4 regions of the Paenibacillus sp. FSL H7-0714 genome follow, and region 4 is predicted to be linked to each of the others. Evidence: riboswitches for the same ligand, from Rfam matches in the RefSeq annotation. Region 4 holds a riboswitch; each other region holds the start of a gene.
The links. A riboswitch is a leader RNA that binds a small molecule or an ion and turns the genes downstream of it on or off. The one in region 4 is predicted to bind cobalamin.
Positions count from the first base shown of each region.

Region 1: it holds a riboswitch for cobalamin, as region 4 does, so the genes downstream of both, metE (5-methyltetrahydropteroyltriglutamate--homocysteine S-methyltransferase) here and NST34_RS10725 (RCC1 domain-containing protein) in region 4, are expected to answer to the same signal.
Region 2: it holds a riboswitch for cobalamin, as region 4 does, so the genes downstream of both, NST34_RS02370 (anaerobic ribonucleoside triphosphate reductase) here and NST34_RS10725 (RCC1 domain-containing protein) in region 4, are expected to answer to the same signal.
Region 3: it holds a riboswitch for cobalamin, as region 4 does, so the genes downstream of both, NST34_RS03955 (S-layer homology domain-containing protein) here and NST34_RS10725 (RCC1 domain-containing protein) in region 4, are expected to answer to the same signal.

Region 1 is NZ_JBBOPT010000001.1:5,243,637-5,248,597, forward strand. Features, by position in the region: gene metE (5-methyltetrahydropteroyltriglutamate--homocysteine S-methyltransferase) at 1-2,187, opposite strand, end outside; cobalamin riboswitch at 2,342-2,547, opposite strand; gene NST34_RS23500 (undecaprenyl-diphosphate phosphatase) at 2,708-3,568, opposite strand; gene NST34_RS23505 (DedA family protein) at 3,618-4,241, opposite strand; gene NST34_RS23510 (ABC transporter permease) at 4,259-4,961, opposite strand, start outside.
Region 2 is NZ_JBBOPT010000001.1:534,857-539,817, reverse strand. Features, by position in the region: gene NST34_RS02375 (MTH1187 family thiamine-binding protein) at 39-347, opposite strand; cobalamin riboswitch at 722-956, shown strand; gene NST34_RS02370 (anaerobic ribonucleoside triphosphate reductase) at 1,174-3,159, shown strand; gene nrdG (anaerobic ribonucleoside-triphosphate reductase activating protein) at 3,156-3,671, shown strand; gene NST34_RS02360 (ribonucleoside-diphosphate reductase subunit alpha) at 3,727-4,961, shown strand, end outside.
Region 3 is NZ_JBBOPT010000001.1:891,834-896,794, forward strand. Features, by position in the region: gene NST34_RS03945 (cellulase family glycosylhydrolase) at 1-1,718, opposite strand, end outside; gene NST34_RS03950 (hypothetical protein) at 1,938-2,504, shown strand; cobalamin riboswitch at 2,595-2,795, shown strand; gene NST34_RS03955 (S-layer homology domain-containing protein) at 3,002-4,961, shown strand, end outside.
Region 4 is NZ_JBBOPT010000001.1:2,465,156-2,470,116, forward strand. Features, by position in the region: gene NST34_RS10720 (thioredoxin domain-containing protein) at 317-1,003, opposite strand; cobalamin riboswitch at 2,062-2,254, shown strand; gene NST34_RS10725 (RCC1 domain-containing protein) at 2,577-4,439, shown strand; gene NST34_RS10730 (RHS repeat domain-containing protein) at 4,776-4,961, shown strand, end outside.

The sequences.
Region 1 (4,961 bases), 2.8 Mb from region 4:
ATTAATCCAGAACTGTTCAGGATCAAGCACCCGCAGCGCACGATCAATATTAGCTGTCATCTCTTCTACTGCAGGAACCCGTGGACTATGGATATCATATACACCAAGACCAATTCCTTTATCATACGCCTGCTCCTCAAAGCTAACGATCAGTTCCCCATGGCTACGTGAAGTCTCAATAGAGATAACATCCGCATCCATCGCTGAAATGGAGTCTATCATGTCATTAAATTCGCTATAGCACATGTGGGTATGAATTTGTGTCGTAGCCTTCACATGATTCGTCGCGATACGGAACGACTTCACCGCCCAATTCAAGTATGCCTCATGATCTTCAGCCTTCAAAGGAAGTCCTTCACGGATAGCCGGTTCATCTACTTGAATCATCTCTATGCCTGCATCCTCCAATGCTTTAACTTCATGACGGAGCGCTAAGGCAATTTGATTCGCTACTGCTTCCCGACTAAGATCATCACGTACGAAAGACCAATTGAGAATCGTAACAGGACCAGTCAACATACCTTTAACAGGAAGGGAAGTTAACGACTGAGCATAGACGCTTTCTTTTACAGTCATAGGCTGGATAAAAGCTACATCCGCATAAATAACTGGTGGCTTAACGCAGCGTGATCCGTAGGATTGAACCCAGCCATTACTAGTAAATAAGTAACCATCCAACTTCTCCCCGAAAAACTCCACCATATCGGTTCTTTCGAACTCACCGTGCACGAGTACATCCAGACCCAGCTTTTCTTGGAAAGTGATTGCATCTGCAATCTGCTCACGAACGAACCCGTCGTAACGCTCTTGATTCCATACGCCTTTACGCCATTTCAACCTTGCCTGGCGCACTTCTACGGTCTGTGGAAAGCTTCCGATTGTTGTCGTTGGCAGAAGTGGCAGCTGCCACTTCTCCTGCTGCACCTTCAGGCGTTCAGCAAAAGGTAGGCTACGTTGGTCTGGTAAATCTGTAAGTCCGAGAACTTGCTCGGCCACATCCTTACGACCGCGTTCAGGAAGTGCACGGAAGGCAGTAAGGGCTTCACGACTGGCCGTCAACGCAGCAGCAGCTTCTGCTGCACCCTCTAAGGCTGCAGCAAGCAGGCCAAGCTCTCTAAGCTTCTCATCAGCAAAAGCTAAAGCAGCCTTGACGGTGGCCTTCAGCTTCACCTCACCCTGAACAGTAACCGGAACATGCAGCAAACTGCAAGAAGGCTGTATAATAAGACGATCAAGTGATACATGTACACTCAGCTTCTCGATTAGCTGCAGCTTAGCATCCAGATCTGAGCGCCAGATGTTGCGTCCGTCAATAATACCCGCTCCCAGCCACTTATCCTCAGGCCAGCCAAGACGTTCAATCGATGCCAGGTTCGTCCCGCCATCATGGACAAAATCAAGACCTAAACCTTGTACCGGAAGCTTGAACAGTGCCTCCAGCGGTTCAGCAGCTTCAAAGTAAGTCTGCAGAATAATATTTAATCCAGGCACGGATTCAGCAATTTCTGTGTAAATCGAGTGAAGTAAGGATAATTCTGATTCATTAATTCCTGTAACAATCGCTGGTTCATCAATTTGTACCCAGCTTACTCCTTCTTGCTTCAGTTCCTGCAACAGCTGAACGTAAACCGGAAGAAACTGAGCAGCAATCTTCGCAATATCCGCAGATGCAAAACCTTTTGACAACTTAAGGAATGTATAAAGGCCTAAAACCACAGGTTTACCCTCAATTCCCGCTTGGGACTTGGCAAAACGATAAGCAGCCAATGGTTTATTCTCGGTCAGACGCGGCGTTTGTGCACCGATCTCTGGAACGATGTAATGATAGTTCGTATTGAACCATTTAGTCATCTCGCAAGCGGTAGCCTCAGCATTTCCTCTAGCCATCGCAAAATAAAGATCAAGCCCAATATCGCCACCATCATACGCATAACGTGGAGGTACGATCCCGAACATTACAGCTGTATCTAGCACATGATCGTAGAACGTAAAATCATTTACCGGAATTAAATCAATGCCTGCCTCCTGCTGAGTCTTCAAATGCTGAAGCTGAATTCCTGTCATTTCAGTACGGAACGCTTCCTCATTTATTTTTCCCGCCCAGAAGGCTTCCAACGTTTTCTTCCACTCGCGGTTTTTTCCGATTCTTGGATAGCCAAGATTGCTTACTTTTACTTTGTTCGTCACTTTGCAGCTCCCCTTCTCCATCTTCTTATTTTGGACTCGATATCACTTGCATTCCTTTAAAAAAGAGCGCCCTTCCCTAAAAAAGTCAAAGGGAAAGACGCCCATAATATACCTATGGTTAACGTCTAACACCTTCCTATCCTCCGTAGGTGAAGCAGTGCTGTTGAAACAGGCAGGTCTCCTGGCTAGCGGTGTCAGCATCCTTAGCAGTCTTCCCAGCAGTAGTAAATTGCCAGTGACATATGTTGCTATGGACTCTTCCGTTACAGTGGCGGGACCGCATCGGCTTCAAACCGAATTTCCCTATTAAGCCTACCGAATTACTAATTTCCGGCAAGCACCTGTCTCCGATATTGTCAAGCTAAAACGCCTTCAGCGTCCTTTTAAGGACGGTAAGCGTTTATGCGAGAATTATAAGGATAAAGTGAGTGTCTTAAATCTGATGTCATCATACGTGAAAGCCCCCGTCATCTGCAATAGATTACGGGGGCTTTTGTTATATCGATTCCTTATAACGGATTTAGAAAAACACGAAATATACTACTGCAGCAAGTACTATGCGATATATAGCAAATGGTAAAAGCTTAATCCGGTTGATCAATTTCAAGAAGAAACGCATCGATAATAGTGCAAATACAAAGGCACTGATAAAGCCTGCAATGAAGAACGGCAGGGCATCGATGGTGAAATATTGCCAGTTCTTCATCAGTGAGAGTAAACTGGCGCCTGCCATGATTGGAACAGCCATAATAAACGTGAAATCAGCAGCAGCGCGATGACTCATACCCAGAAGAACACCACCAGAAATCGTCGACCCGGAACGAGAAAATCCCGGCCACAAGGAGAAGCACTGGACCAGACCAACACCTAGCGCCTGCTTATATGTAATCTGATCGACACTCTCCGTTTGAATCTTCTTTGGTCCGAATAGATCCGCAATAATCATTAATACAGCACCGACTACTAGACCGATTAACACGGTGGATGTAGAGAATAAATGCTCGTCAATATAATCATTAAACAGAACCCCCAGCACGCCTGCTGGCACTAAACCTACAAGCACCTGTGTAAGCTTCAGGTGGCCGCCTTTTTCAAGCTGTGGTTGTTGCTCGGTTACAGGATCCAACTGCTTGCGGCTGAAGCGCTTTAAGCCCAGCAATTCAATGAACCTATTTCTAAAAATAACTACAACTGCTAATATTGACCCCAGCTGTATAACCACTTTGAACGTATTGGCCGTATATTGTCCAAATAACTCTGTCGATTTTAACCACATATCATCAACAATAATCATATGACCTGTGGAGGATACCGGAGCAAATTCAGTCAATCCTTCAACAATTCCCAAAATAATAGCTTTAATAATCGTTAATAGCTCCATTTGTTCTCCTCCTTTTAATCATAACTTTTATCTATAAGTCCTTCTCGGCTCAACCTTCGGTGTTCATTTTCCGGCTGCGCTTGCGGAAGAACAAATACCCAAGGATCACTACTCCACCTGCAAGAAGCACGTACACTACGTTGGAGTACATATCCATATACATGGCGATGTCTTCCCAGGACTCACCCAATGCCGCACCAATAAGCACCAGCAATAGATTCCATCCCAGCGTACCAATCGTTGTGAAGATCATAAACACTCCAAATTTCATGCCCGACATCCCTGCAGGGATCGAAATCAAACTACGCACTAGTGGAACCATCCGACAAAATAATACGGTCCAATAGCCATATTTGTCAAACCAAGCGTCAGCCTTGTGGATGTCCTTTTTGCTAATCCGGAGTAGGCCGCCCCAGCGTTCAACGATCTTTTCCAAGCGATTTACATCCAACAAACGACCGATATAATAGAGAATTACTGCACCCAGCAGTGAGCCAAGCGTAGCAGCAATAATTACACCAGGAATGGTCAAATTCGTTGTGGTTGTCATGAATCCGCCAAAAGGAAGGATCACTTCGGAAGGAATCGGTGGAAATATATTTTCAAAAGCGAGCATCAGGAAAATACCAAAGTAACCAAACTGCTCCATAAAATCTGTAATCCATGCTTGCATTTCGTAACCCCCATTATTCAGATCAAGTTCTTCTTCAAGTTGCGTAAATAACGGCTGCGAATAAAAAAGAAGTAAAGTCCCTGGACAGCCAAATATCCCAATAACACCGCCCCGGTCTCCACAGCAATAGATAAGTAAAACAACCGCTGAAGCGCAATAAAGGCAAACACACTATGCAAAATGGCTACCCCAACCGGAACAAAAAACAACAACGACAATTGTATCGTTACAATTCGGTTTAGCTCTTGATCTGTAAGTCCCATTTTGGACAATGTAGAATATTGATGGCGATCATGATCTAGATCTGTATACAGCCTGAAGTAAAGGAAGCTGCCTGCTGCAATGAAAAAGACAGTACCCACCAGTAAAGAAGCGAATAGCATCGTGTTGTACAATGTTCTCTGTATTTCAAACAGCGTACCGCTAACAACAATCGCGTATGGCGAGTTACTTTCATAGGACCGTTTCCCTTTATGAGCAAGATCCGCCGCTATACCTACTGTTCGCGGGAAATCATCCATGTAAAATCCTGTATACAAATCGGTCTGTACGGGATGAATGGCCTTGTAAAGCTCATCGCTAATCACAACACCACTGAAATCTCCCCCATCCCTTCCATCCAGCTCCGGCAATAGATATTCGGCAATCGGAACATGCTGGGTATAGCCCATTTCTCGAATGGAAAGACCTTGCTTCAAGGAGTATATCGGCTTTACTCTA
Region 2 (4,961 bases), 1.9 Mb from region 4:
AAGCCTATTTCTCCCTATTTCCCTACTCTCCCAAACTGCTATTCCACCTGTAGTTTACGCTCCACAGACTCCAGCTTTCCACGGCTAGTGGAGGGTTTATCGCGGCGGTCGTCTATTTTAAGTGAGGTAGAGACACGCTCTGCACCTGCGGCAAAAGGAGACTCGTGCAGCGCTTCGACTGCAGCAAAAATACGCTGAAGAGGCCCTTCGATGATTGTACCCATGGATGTAAGCTCATAAGTAATCCCTTCTACCGTCTTCAGCACTCGCTGCATATCCGCAACATAGCTGCTAAGGCTCGTACTACCTGTTCCAATCGGAATAACGGTTACTTCAGCAATAGGCATGAGAATACCTCCTCGGAATTTTAAAGTATGTGTCTCCTTCTATTGTAACAACTCCACCGCTCTCCCACAAATGATCTCAGCTTTATTATGCCCCTTCTTCTTTCCCCAAAATTCTCCGAAATATGACTTTCGCCACAAGTATTTTTTCTAACATGAATTCTAGGGTCATCTGCACTACATTTATGGACTCTTTGTGGCATCTTTTCGGACAATTTATGAATCATTTTTTATATGCCTGTGGATCAATTGTGGATTACTTATGGACAGCCTGTGGATCATTTGTGGAGTACTTTTGAAGAACCCGCTCCCCGCGCGGGTTTTCTAAAAAACTGTTTACAAACACAACATCTTGGGTTATTTTTATCTAACGACAACAAAATATAGTGGAGACAGGCGCTTTGATCCTTTATCGGAATTAGAGCTTAATAGGGAAGTACGGTGAAAATCCGCTGCGGTCCCGCCACTGTAACCGGATGCCCCTTACAAGCTTTTAGAAGCTTAAGATGGGCAGATCTCCTGGCAGAAGCCACTGAGGGGTAAGAGCCCCCTTGGGAAGGCGCTGAGAGGTCCTACGGAAGCCAGGAGACCTGCCTGTTTCGACGACACCAACTATGAGTGCCTGCGAGGAACAGGAACGGTGTCCGCATGCGGTCATCTTCTTAGAGGCCACTACAAATATCTGTGTGGATATTTACATAACGCATCGGGCATTTTCTGCCATCCTCGCTAGAGGATGCTTTTTTTATGAGATCACAATGAATATACGGCCGCTTTTGCGGCCCCACTTCTTAATGATAGGACGATAGACTGAGAGGAGAGCTATACAATGACGTTGTTGGAGAGACAATTTAACGGTACAACAAATGCACGAGAAGTTCTTTTAGATGAGCTCATTGATTTAGGACGCGATATTATCGACAGCCGGGATTTGGACTTGCTGCGCGAGAATGCCAATTTGAACGGAGAGAGTTTCTCCGGTAAAATGAGCAAGTTCGGCAGTGAATATTCAAAATGGTACGCCCGCAACTTTTCGATGCCACCGCAGCTAGTGCAAGCCATTGATGACAATGTCGTCTATGTGCATGATCTGGATCAATACGCAATCGGAACGACTAACTGCATTTTTATCCCGTTTGATAAGCTTCTCCGCGAAGGCTTCAACACCGGCAACGGCAGTGTTCGTCCTCCGAACTCCATAATGACAGCTATGTCACTGGTAGCAATTATTTTTCAATCCCAGCAAAATGCTCAATATGGCGGCGTATCCGCAAATAAGCTCGACTATGATCTTGCACCTTATGTAACCAAATCCTTCGCTAAGCTGTTCCGCAAGGGTCTGGATTATTTTGATGAGGGACAAGCTAATGATTCTTTGGGCGAGATTACAATGAGTCGGACCGATCTGGCGGAGTTATATCCAAAAGCGTTTCGTTTTGCACTAAAGGAAACCGAAATCGAAACCCTGCAAGCGGCTGAAAGTATGGTACATAATCTCAACACCATGTCCAGCCGATCCGGTGGGCAAATTCCGTTTACCAGCATCAATTATGGTACTTGTACTTCACCAGAAGGTCAGCTTGTGATCAGCTCCCTGCTAACAGCAACGATGAACGGACTTGGCAGCGGAGAAACACCTGTGTTCCCGATTCAAATCTTCAAATGCAAGCAAGGAGTCAATCAACAGCAAGGTGATCCTAACTATGAATTGTTCCTAAAAGCGGCGGAATGTTCTGCACGCAGACTATATCCGAACTTCGCTAATCTGGACGCTCCGCTCAACTTGCAGTATTATGATCCAAGTGATCCTGATACGGAATTTGCTACAATGGGCTGCCGCACCCGAGTGCTCGGTGACCGTTTTGGGCGTAATCATTGCTCCGGGAAGGGCAACCTTTCCTTTAATACACTGAATCTGGTTCGGCTCGGTCTGGCACACGGCACAGTAACAGGCCGACGTACCGTCGCAGATGAAGCTGGCTTCTATGAGGATCTAAACCACTATATGGATATTGCGCTGGAAGGACTTCTTCATCGGTTCCACATCCAAAGCGCGCAAAAAGCTAAAGCATCCGATTTCATGATGCGAGAAGGCGTCTGGGAAGGCGGCGAAAATCTCGCTCCTGAAGACTCTGTAGGCGAACTACTTAAGCATGGTAGTCTGTCGCTTGGCTTCATCGGTATGGCGGAATGCATGAAAGCCATGTACGGCAAACACCATGGCGAGGATATGGAAGTCCATGCCAAGGCTGTGGCTATCGTGCGTCACATGCGGGAGTATTGCGACCTTAAAAGTGAGGAACTTAATCTCAACATTACCTTGTTCGCAACACCAGCAGAGGGCCTGTCCGGCAAATTCACCAAGATTGATCGCAAGGTACTGGGTTCTATTCCGGGCGTAACTGACCGTGAGTATTATACGAACTCTTTCCACATCCCTGTATACTACGATCTAGGTGCTGCTCAGAAGATCAGCTTGGAAGCTCCTTTCCATGAATACTGCAATGCCGGGGCTATTTCTTATGTCGAATTAAATGGCAATGCCCGCAGCAATCCATCTGCTTTTATCAAAATCATTAAATATGCACTAGAACAACAGGTCAGCTACTTCAGCATTAACCATCCGATTGACCGCTGCTCCAGCTGCGGATACGAAGGTGTAATTGGGACAAACTGTCCTTCCTGCAACGCACATGAGAATGACGTGCACATCCGTCGTTTGCGCAGAGTTACAGGTTATTTAACTGGCGACTATCAGACCCGCTTCAATGCCGCCAAACAAGCCGAAGTACGGGATCGCGTTAAGCATTTATGAATATTTGCGGATACTATCCGGAGTCGATTAACGAGGGAGAGGGCATGCGGGCCGTCCTCTTCATCAGCGGCTGCCGTCATCGTTGCCCGGGATGCTTTAATCCCGAGACATGGAACTTTAAATATGGAGAATTCTTCACCTTAGAACGTCAACATGAAATCATTGCAGAAATCGCCGCTAACCCTTTGCTGGATGGTCTAACACTGGCAGGCGGCGATCCTTTTTTCTCGGCAGAAGAGGTACTTGGGTTCATTCATGAGCTTCGCGCCGTGCTCCCTGGCTTCCCCATCTGGATTTACAGTGGTTATACGTATGATGAACTAACCGCCCTTCCCGGTTCGCCGGAGTGGAATCTACTTACACAGTGTCAGGTATTAATAGATGGACGTTTTATAGAAGAATTGAAAGATACTACACTTCCTTACCGAGGAAGCTCTAACCAACGCATAATCGACATTCCGGCCAGTATGAACGGCTCGGAGGTCTTTCTGTGGCAGCCTACTGCGCTATAATATATCAATTTTTGATATTCAAAATTAACCCAAAATAAGAAGGGATGAAATAACCATGCCACAATTCGTAGTAAAACCAGACAATCGCCAACTGGCTTTTGATGAGAAGCGCCTTTCCGTATACGCCGACCGTATCTTGGAAGGTCTTGATCAACTAAATAAAGAAACATTGCTGCGGGGAGTAATTTCCAAACTGCGTCGTGACTCCGTAAGCGGAGAAGAAATTAGCAATGCCTTCACCATGAGTGCTCTAGAGCTTGTAACGAAAGAAGAGCCTACTTGGAAGTTTGCAGCTGCCCGTGCCCTTCTGACTACCCTTTATAAAAAAGCAGCCGTTCATCGCCGCTATAAAGCTTATCCAGAAGAGCCTTACGGTGAGCTGTACCCGCTAATTACGGATCTCGTAAAAAAAGGAATCTATCGTGAAGAGCTTCTAAGTCATTACACCAAAGAACAAATTATCGAACTAGGTGGGTGTATCGATTATACACGCGATCTTTTGTTTGACTATATCGGTCTGCTTACGCTATCCGACCGTTATTTGGCGCATGATTTTGACGGCCGTGTAATGGAGCTTCCACAAGAACGTTATATGATTATTGCTATGTACCTGATGCACCGTGAACCAGCTGAGAAACGTCTTGAGCTTGTAAAAGAAGCTTACTGGGCTATGAGCAACATCTACATGACAGCTGCTACCCCTACAATGTCCAATGCCGGCAAAAAGGTCGCTGGACAGCTATCCAGCTGCTTCATTGATACGGTAGACGATTCCCTAGAGGGTATCTTTGATTCCAATACAGACGTAGCGCGCCTTAGCAAAATGGGTGGCGGTATCGGCGTCTACCTTGGTAAAGTACGGGCACGTGGTTCGGATATCCGTGGCCATAAGAACACTAGCTCCGGCGTAATTCCTTGGATTCGCCAATTGAACAATACAGCAGTCAGTGTAGACCAGCTCGGAACACGTAAAGGTGCTGTCGCTGTCTACCTTGATGTATTCCATAAAGATATTCTCGCTTTCCTCGATCTTAAACTAAATAATGGTGACGAGCGTATGCGTGCACATGACGTATTCCACGGTGTAACCCTGCCGGACTTGTTCATGGAAGCCGTTGAATCACGCAGCCACTGGAACCTCTTCTGCCCACATGAAGTGAAGAAGGTTATGGGCTGGACGGATGAGAACGGTCGTCCGCTTGGTCTGGAAGACTTCTACGATGAAGAGCTTGGTAAAGGCACTTTCCGTGAAAAATATGCTGAAGCTACAGCCAATTTGGAATTGTCCCG
Region 3 (4,961 bases), 1.6 Mb from region 4:
GAAGACTTTCCTACAACGTTTGTTCCACTCTTCGTGATCTTGTACGTAAGGATATCACCATTCCAGAAGTGGAATTTCAAGATGACCTCTCCATCTTTAACATCTTTAAAGAAGGCTGGAAGCAGCTTGATTTCTTTCGTGTTATAAGAGGGTGAGAACGTATTGCCGAACTCCTTGAATGGTGTCCAGTCTTGCGGGCCTGCATTGCCACCAGCGGTATAGACAGCCTCCATCGTGGCAAGCTGGTTACCATTAAAGGTAGTTGGAATCGCAAACGATTCAGTCGTACCTTTGGCTTCACTTAATTTGGCAGTGTCGTTCACGATGATCTTTAGTCTCCACGCAACACCTTTGTTGAATTTCAACGTTAACACAGCATTTTCACCGTATTTTTGGGAAGCTGTGAGTTTTTTGAGTTGGCTGGCTTTGAGTGTGAGCTCCTCGCCATTCAAGGTGTAATCTTTTCCCTTGGTTAGATACTTCCCATTTGCACTAATCGTGGTTAGCTTATTGCCGTTTAGGTTCAGCTTCACCTTGGTGTCTTTGATCGCTGCACCTTTTTTTAGATAGACCAGATCGCTTTCAGTGCTGGAGGAACGTTCCTTCAGACCAGACATTAATACACCCTGCAGCTCAGAATCGGACCACTTATACGTTTTGCGGTTGAAATGCTGCCCGTTATCCCAGAGCATGGAGGTCATTTTCTTTTCTTTTAAATAATAGGTAAGGTACTCGAAGAATTTCAGCTTCTCGCCTTGTTCAATCACACCTGTATCTTTATCGAATCCTAGGAGTCCAAACTCACCAACGATAACAGGGATTCCTTTGGCTACGAATGTGTTGTAAACGTTATCAAAAGTTTGGGTGATATCGTTTTTTGTATCTTTTTCAAACGTGGTGTAACCAGCGATATTCACACTGAACGGCCAGAAGCCATAGTAGTGAACGGTCGCAATTATGTTCGGATCGTTAAGAGCTATAATCGTTTTGTAGAGCTGATCCATTCTAGGTTGGGTAGGAGAAGTCTCTAATGAAGGTAGCACTAGCGGACGGACATCATTTTTTCCACCTGAGTTTCGAACGATCTGATGGAAGGAATTGTTGAGCTCTGCAAGCATCTGTTCCATCTTCGCTTCATCCGTACTTCCGCCATCCGTGAAACGAGGTTCATTAATGCTTTCGAACATCAGCTTATCGGATTTATCCTTGAAGCGGTCCGCAATTTGAGTCCATGCTGCATTATAACGCGCCAGCGTCTCATCATGCTTCTCTTCCATATGACTTACCCATAACCAGGAGTCGTGATGGACATTGATCATTACATATAACTTGGCGTCTAGCGCCCAGCCTACAACTTCTTCGACACGGTCGAGGTAAGCTTGATCAATGGTGTAGTTCGGTGCTTCACCTATGTGTGAATCCCAAGTGATAGGAATCCGGATACTATTGTAGCCTTGTGCGGCGATTTTCTTAATCACTTCTTGGGTCACACGCGGATTGCCCCAGGAGGTTTCATCCTCACCTGTAGCATCTAGAGTATTGCCAAGGTTCCATCCGGGCTGCATATCGTCTACATAGGATTGGATCTTACTCTTTGGTGCTGCCTTAGCTTGTTGCTCGTCCTTAGTGGCAGCGGCGGCAATGGATGAGAACAAAGAGAGCAGAAGAGCGGTGACAAGGGTCAATGATAAGAATGATTTCTGGATTCGAGTAGTCATTGAATTCTCCTTTGTAAGATCATTTTTGAGGATGCTTAAACCTGACCTTCCTTAGTACTTTGGTGCTTAGATGAATACGTACACCTCCATGAATTCGTTGTAAACGCTTACCAAATACCCTAACATAGAATAATTTCAACGAGTACCTTACTAATTTGTGGTAAATTCATATATGAATTAGTGATTTGCAGTGATTCCAAAGTTATGGAGGGCAATCCAGTGAGCAGATTTCATTACATAGGCTCGGCTACAGAGCTTCCGTTAGGAGAAAGAGGCAGTGTACCGTCAGCAAAGACATATAATGAAGTGAAAAATTCCCCGGAGTATAAGAAACAAAGAGAGGCTCTGCGCCTGCAAGGTATAATTCCTTTGGATGACATCGCAGATCTATCTCATTTAAGAGATGAGGACTGTCTTGTATACGACTCGGAAGAAGATGCAGCGGGTATTTTTATAGAGGAACTTGGGTATTGGAACGATGAGATTCGCAAGCATTTTCGGAGTCCGTATGTGTACCGGATTTCACCGAATTGGGGCGGCTCTAAGCTAAAAGATACTTTACCGGGATCGTATAACGCCTCACTCAAGTGTTGTCGGGAGTTATTTAGGCTTATGACAGATTATGGGGTATCTGGTGCCGAGTTCGAGCTTTATACATGCTGGGCTGAGGAAGAAGGGCTCCCACGTAATAAAAAGTATGATCGAATCTTTGATTTGGCCTCTTTGTCACTGGAGGATGGTTTTGAGCTGAGAGAAAAAGAGTATATTGTGGTTAAAATGATTTGATATTCAATAGGATTATCGCTAACTACTCGTTATACAAAAAACAAATATTGCATGACAAAAGCATATATATTAGATATGATGAAGCATGAAAAATTAATATTAGCAATAGGTGCCAATTATGAATGTTTCGGAATTACAATCATAGATTGGTTAAATGGAAAGCGGGTGTGAATCCCGCGCGGTCCCGCCGCTGTGAAAGAGGAGTCCTTGCAAGGTACCACTGGGAAACTGGGAAGGTAGCAAGGGTGATGATACTTGAGCCAGAATATCTGCCTGTTTCTAATACACCGTTAAACTCTACGAGCGATAGAGAGGTGTTTGAATAGTGCATGTCAGCTATTATGGCGTTTTCAGTTCACTATTTTAAACCTCTTGACGTTTATGTTGAGTGGTTTTTTTTTGTGAATGCCATCCCTTAATGGGTGGCGCTGGTGTTTTTTCTCGCTGGGTTTAATTCTGTTTTTTATCATAGGAAAAGAAGGGAAGGGTTATGAAACATGAAGAAAAATAAGTTTTTAGCTTGGTTACTTATTGTAGCTGTATTCATCACGACATTCTCTACAAGTGTAATTCCGGCTCATGCAGATGGAGCAAGCTCTACGCTTAAAGGGTACGCAACTGTATCTGTAGAGAAGTTCACATTGGGTCAAGGATATATTAAGGAACCTATTAAAGTTCCGATCTACGAAGGGGACAATGGCGCATCTTTAATTATGCGTGCGCTAGGAGAGGGCAATTATAAATATTTAGGAGATATAAATAGTAGCTTTTATCTATCTGAAGTTAAAGATAATGCCAGAGATGAAGTGAATATTCCGAAATATATTTTAGATATGATCTCAGCTGGTGGGATGACAGTAGGAACTAAAGTAAATCAACAATGGTTGAGTCAGTTTGACTACACCCCCATGTCTGGTTGGATGTATGCAGTAAATAATGAATTTCCTCCAGTTGGTTTTTCTCAATATGATCCTCAAGATGGTGACATCATCCGAACTCAGTTCACCACGTATGGCTATGGTTCTGATCTTGGTGGTGGTTGGGGAGAACTACCAATTCAACTTGCCAATAAGGACGCTTTAACTGCTGAAATTGCAGAGATTAACAGCGATCCGAATAAAGAAAGTATTTTGGATAGAACTGTAGTACAATCGGCAGTCTACCAAGCCTATTCCGTGCTCGAAAATATTGAAAGCTCTCAAGTAAGTGTAGATCATGCGCTTGTCGGGCTTACCAATTCTTTGGATATAGAGCCACCTGTTATTACTGTAAGTGGTATTCAGGATAAACAGGAAGTGTCCGATAAAGATTTAAGTTTCAGAGTAGTTGTCACAGACAATATATTTAAAGATATCATGCCAGCAGTAAAACTTAATGGAGTCGTTCTATCTGCTACTAATGGTGAGTACAAAGCATCTCTAAGCCCAGGTAGTAATGTAATCACTGTAACGGCAGTAGACGGAGCAGAAAATAGAGTAGAGAAAACATATCAAATTACCTACAAGCTGAATGCTACCACTGGCGCAAAGGAACAGTTAGATAAAAGCTTGGCCTATATTTTAAAAACGGTAAAGAATCCGTCATTTGGTACTGGCAGTGGGGAATGGTCGATCTTATCTTTAGCACGTGCCAACTACGAAGTACCAAGTGGTTATTATGATCTCTATTACAACAACGTAGCTAAGAAAGTAACAGAATTAATGAAGGATGGAAAACTCGATGCTATTAAAAGCACAGAGCATTCCAGAGCGATCCTAGGACTTACCTCGATCGGGAAGGATATCACGAATGTTGCGGGTAATAATCTAATCAATGCACTCGCTGATTATCAATATGTTCAGAAGCAAGGGATTAATGGTCCCATATTTGCACTGATTGCCTTAGATAGTCGTACGTACGAGATCCCCGTTCTATTCCCTGAGCCTGATAAAGATGGGGTAATATATCAGACTACAAGAGAGAATTTGATTAAGTATATTTTAGATAAAGAAATCAAAAAAGGTACCGCGGACGCCGGAGGTTGGGCATTAGGCCCAGCAAAAGCTGATACCGATATTACTGCGATGGCGATACAAGCTCTTGCGCCTTATTATGCAACTAATCCAAATGTAAAAGCTGCCGTGGATCGGGCGATTGCATGGTTATCGAGTACGCAAAATGCTCAAGGTGGATATACAAGCTGGGGAAGCACAAGCAGTGAGAGCATCGCACAGGTTATTGTGGCTTTAACTGGCGTAGGCGTAGATCCGCACAGTGACATTAAATTTGTAAAAGAAGGAAATTCGCTTATAGACGCGCTACTTACCTTTGCTGGACCGGATGGTGGATTTAAGCATACTCTCACCGGAAAAGTAGATGGAATGGCAACGGATCAAGGTACGTATGCACTTGTTGCTTATGATCGTCTGATTAATCATAAGAACCGTCTGTATGATATGAATGATGAAAAGCCGGGAC
Region 4 (4,961 bases):
ATTTGCTTGAAGCTATAGTTGCATTCCTTCTTGAATGTGAAACACTCTGTTTTAGCACACCATGCTACCATTTCCGATGAAAGCAATCTTTAAATGGATCAGGGTATTCATGCAACCTGAATATCGTATGAAGGGACGATCAGGAGCAGTTCTACATTTAGTAATCCCTGCCCACTTTGGCAATACCTTAATCCTTGAGGCGATGTAAAATCCTCCTTCCAGAGCTGCTGAACTACTGTTAGTGGCACTTAAGTATCTTCAAAAGATATGTTTTTTGAGGGCAATAAACTATAATGACTTTCTGAAAGCATTAGAGTTATTTTAGAAGGTTAAGGATATATTCTGTTAATTGTGTATAGTCTATCTTTTCTCCGTTTACAACAAAAGATGGTGTTCCATAGATACCATTTGCAGCAGAGATTTTAAAATCTTTCTTTACATCAATTAGATATTTATGTTCTTGAAGATCTTTCTTAAACAGATCAAAATCAATCTCTTTAATATTATCTTTCACAAATTTGAGTAAGAACTTTTCCGTAGCCCATATTGCTCGTTCTTTCCCTTGTATTTGAAATAGTTTTTCTTTGAATTCCCAAAAACTATCAGGATTTTGATTATAGATAATTTCGGCTGCTACAGCAGCTTCTATAGAGTCTGGACCAAGAAACGGAAAGTTAATGAAATAAAATTGAACTTTTCCTGTATCTACAAAATCACTTTTAAACTTAGTGGCATTGTCAACATCCCAATTTCGACAAGCAGGACACTTGAAATCTGCAAACTCTATGACTTTAATAGGAGCATTTGGATCACCAATAGATGGCTGAGAAGAAAGCTGAAAGTCACCAACTTTAAGTTCGATTTTTCCAGTAGCATCCATCAAAGATGGAAGTTTCCTCAATTCGGATTCATCACTTTTAGACATAAATGCTGTAAATGCCAAAAGTAGAATTAAACATAACATAATTACTCCTACAAGCCAAAATACGTGGTTCTTTTTCATCAAGCACCTCAGTTGTTTATGGTTGGATTTTATACTAAGGTAGTCCAATAAACTTTGTATGTGAGAAAGTTCTCATATAATGATCCATAAATATTAATATAATTACTTTTTGACTTCTCTTTATTCAAACTGTGATTTTATTTGAATTGAGCATTTTGCATTAATCTAAGCCCTAGATACACAAAGGGATTTTGGGTAAAGTCAAGTAGTATGGCTATAAGTTGCACTTGGCCGTCGATGCCAAGAGTGAACTTCCCATGGCACTCAAGTTACCCTACCCATGTGAACGACGGAGATGCAGGACCTGCGATTAAGACGCTTGTGGGTAAGAAATCAAAGTGAAATTCTTTATGCTGGATGCGGGATGTGACCTAATGAAACTATGTGGCGATACGGCATCTCAACGCACAGGCTATTATCCCGATGAATCTCTGGAATGAAAAAGAACTGCCAGCGAGGATCCATGCAAAGACACGCCCTGCTGTTCAATGGGATTTCCCATGACGAATTGGGGACACGAAAAGGCATGTTTAAAATTCCGCTGTTCGTTTGCGGACAGGTCAAGTAGATTGTCCTTTAGGCATGACCGCTTGTTCGTCCTTTAAATATGGAATGGTGTTCAAAACAACAGTCAATCGAATCTCCGGTGCTATGTTTACCGCATAAGGAAGGCTGAGGTGAAAAGGAATTTTACAATAAACAAACCAGTGTAGAACGCTGCAATTCTCGAAAAAAACCCTTTTAACCGCTGAGCAGCTCCATGTTTGGGAGGATTCAAATAGCGACAATCGACCAATATTTGAATGCGATTGTGTTACTTACTTCTGCACTCGCCATCGCGAAGCAACAAGTCCAAGCGCCGCTTAAAAATTTTAGATTCACCGAAATACTGCCCGTCTGCCCATTTATTGCTCATCTCACACAACACTGAGATTTCGTTGCGGACTGATCATGCCGCTGTATCAAAATATGAATTATACGAAATGCTCATGTAAAAATAATGGTAAAAAAGTGATTAGAAATAATTATATGAATATTTTTTCTTTTTGTGGTATATTATCCAAATAAATATTTATGGTGATCACATAGAGCTTTCCATGTGACTTAAAAGGGGAATGTTGGTGAAATTCCAACGCGGTCCCGCCACTGTGAACGCACTTAAGAATTGCATTGTTAACTTTAAAAACAGTTGATGGTGTAACTCTTAATAAACTGCGAAGTCAGAATACCTGCCATAAATAAATTCAGAGATCCCACGAGGATGGGGGAGGTGTTTTTTGTCATGTCCAATTTTTTTTTTTGTGCTTTACTGTTATTAGAGTGAATATGGAATTAATTATATTCATTCTTAATGGATTTCAAAGATTCATAAATACGGAAAATGTTCGCTGTTAGCTTCAGCGGTGCTGCTATTGATATGTACTATTAGTGGTTACTGATGTTGTATCACCATCGATAATTCTCCTATATTTACCGCGGCAAAGTAGAATCAGTTGTCAAATGATATTGTACAATTGAATGTATCAATTGTACAATATGTAAAAACGAATTTATTTAATAGGAGAGAAAATATATGAAGAAATATAATGCACTTTTGCTTGCCTTATTTCTTTTAATCGCATCTTATAGCGTTATATCTTATGTGAATGCAGATAGTAGAAATAAATCAGAAGGGCCATTCGTTGGATTGAAGTTGATTCCTGAAGAACAATCAATTGATCTATCAGAAGGTTCTCCGTTGAATGTGGAATTTGCGCAGGGTATTAGCGAAGGTCAGTTTTTTAATTTGATTAATTTAGTGAATATTAATAGTAACAAGTCGATAGACATAAAGAAATCGATCAAAGGTCATCAATTAATAATTACCCCTCAGATTGCTTTGGAAAACGCTAAAGAATATATCTTGTATATACCTCCGTACTCCCTTGCAAATACAAATGGCGAAAAATTGAAAGACAATTACATTCTTAAATTTATAGTTGTTAGTGAAGAGAGTTATCAACAAGATTCTGTAATAAACTCCACATATCAAAATTTAACGGTAGTTGAATCCACATATGATGATTTTAGTGTAATTAAATCTACTTATGGTAAGCATTTAATGAAAACTGTTTTTTTAAGTGAAAGTACTAATGGATCAGTTCCATCTTTAACTCAAGGTGCACAAGTTGGTGGGGAAATATATGCTGGTATAGATAAGAGTGGTTTTATAGGTGCAAATGGAGATCTATGGTTATGGGGAAGTAATGAAATGGGACAGTTGGGAGACTTTATAACTCCATCTAGTAATAAACCAATACAGTTAGCTGGCAGCGATGTGGTTGCGATGAATAAAGGCATTACTGGTGGTACTTATAGCACATATGCTTTGAAAACTGACGGTACAGTGACGACTTTTGGATTCAATTATTATGGTTTTTTGGGTTTAGGTCCTGCTGGAGATCAGACTGATTTTATTGTCTCTCCAACCTCCATTTATGGATTATCAAATGTAAATAATATTAGCAGTAGATACTATCATACTCTTGCTGTTAAATCGAACGGATCATTATGGGGATGGGGAGATAATCAATATGGGCAAGTAGGAGGGGATAGTACACAACTTATTACAACTCCTGAACAAATCAAAGGAGTAAATGGGAGTGCTCTTACGAATATTATAGCTTCAGATGTTGGTGAGATACATTCTATAGCACTTTCTTCAAATGGAAATGTTTATGTTTGGGGGGGGAATAATCACGGTCAACTGGGGAATGGAACCCTCGTAGGTAGTAATATTCCACGTTTATTGCAAATGAGACCGAATGATGCTCCTTTAATGACAAATATTAAAGCAATTAGTTCAGGAGATAATTTTAACTTGGTATTAAAAGATGATGGGACCGTTTGGAGCTGGGGGCAGAATGATAATGGGCAACTTGGTGATGGTTCTACTGTAGAACGTCGTATTCCTGTCCAAGTAAAAGGGGGAAATGGGGTAGGTCTACTAAGGGATATTATCGCTATTAGCGGTGGTGGGAATTATTCTTTAGCATTAAAGTCAGATGGGACTGTTTGGAGTTGGGGAGGAAATAACAAGGGCCAACTTGGAGATGGTACAACTGAAAGAAAACTTGTCCCTATCCAAGTGAAAGCGTCTAATGTATTGAAAATAGACGCAGGCGAATCACACAGTATAGCGCTTACAAGAGATTCGGTTATAACATGGGGAAATAATGAGTTTGGCCAATTGGGTAATGGATTAACAAATTCTTACTCAACTCTTCCAGTAAAGATAATCACTTTAGATAATAGTCATAATGATGAATATATTTATGATTCTAATAATCGGTTATCAGCAATTATCATTCATAAAGGGAGTATTAATTATCGGCGTGACTTTGTATACGATGGTAATGGGAATTTACTTTCTACAGATACTAATCGAATACAGTAGCTTGATACTTTAGATACTAAACTAATAATTATGATAAACATAAAAAACATTGTAATTGATACTGTGAGTAGATCATCAATAATAATAAAAATGATAGGCATTTGTTTGGAAATGTATTGTGTATGAGTATAGAGAAAAAATGTAACTGTAAGTGAAGATATGTACCAATTATCATTTAAAGTCAAAGAGTCAGAAATGGGATAATAGTTTTGAAGGAATTGATGAATAAACACTTTAATGGTGAGTAGGAGGAAGTAAAGTAGACACTTCAGTTAAGGAATATGATTGAAACTAACAGATTCTTATACAACAATAAAATATGATAGGGGAACCTTTGTGAAAAATTCATTGAATAAATTCTTAATCATTTTTTTAATTTTTGCTATAATTGTACCCTCTTTTAATATTGTATCGGTGAATGCAGAGATTGCCAAAGAACCTGCACTAAATACTAAGGAAATACCCGATATTTCTGATGATGTAACTACTATGATTAAAGGAATAGATCTCAGTCCTCAAGCA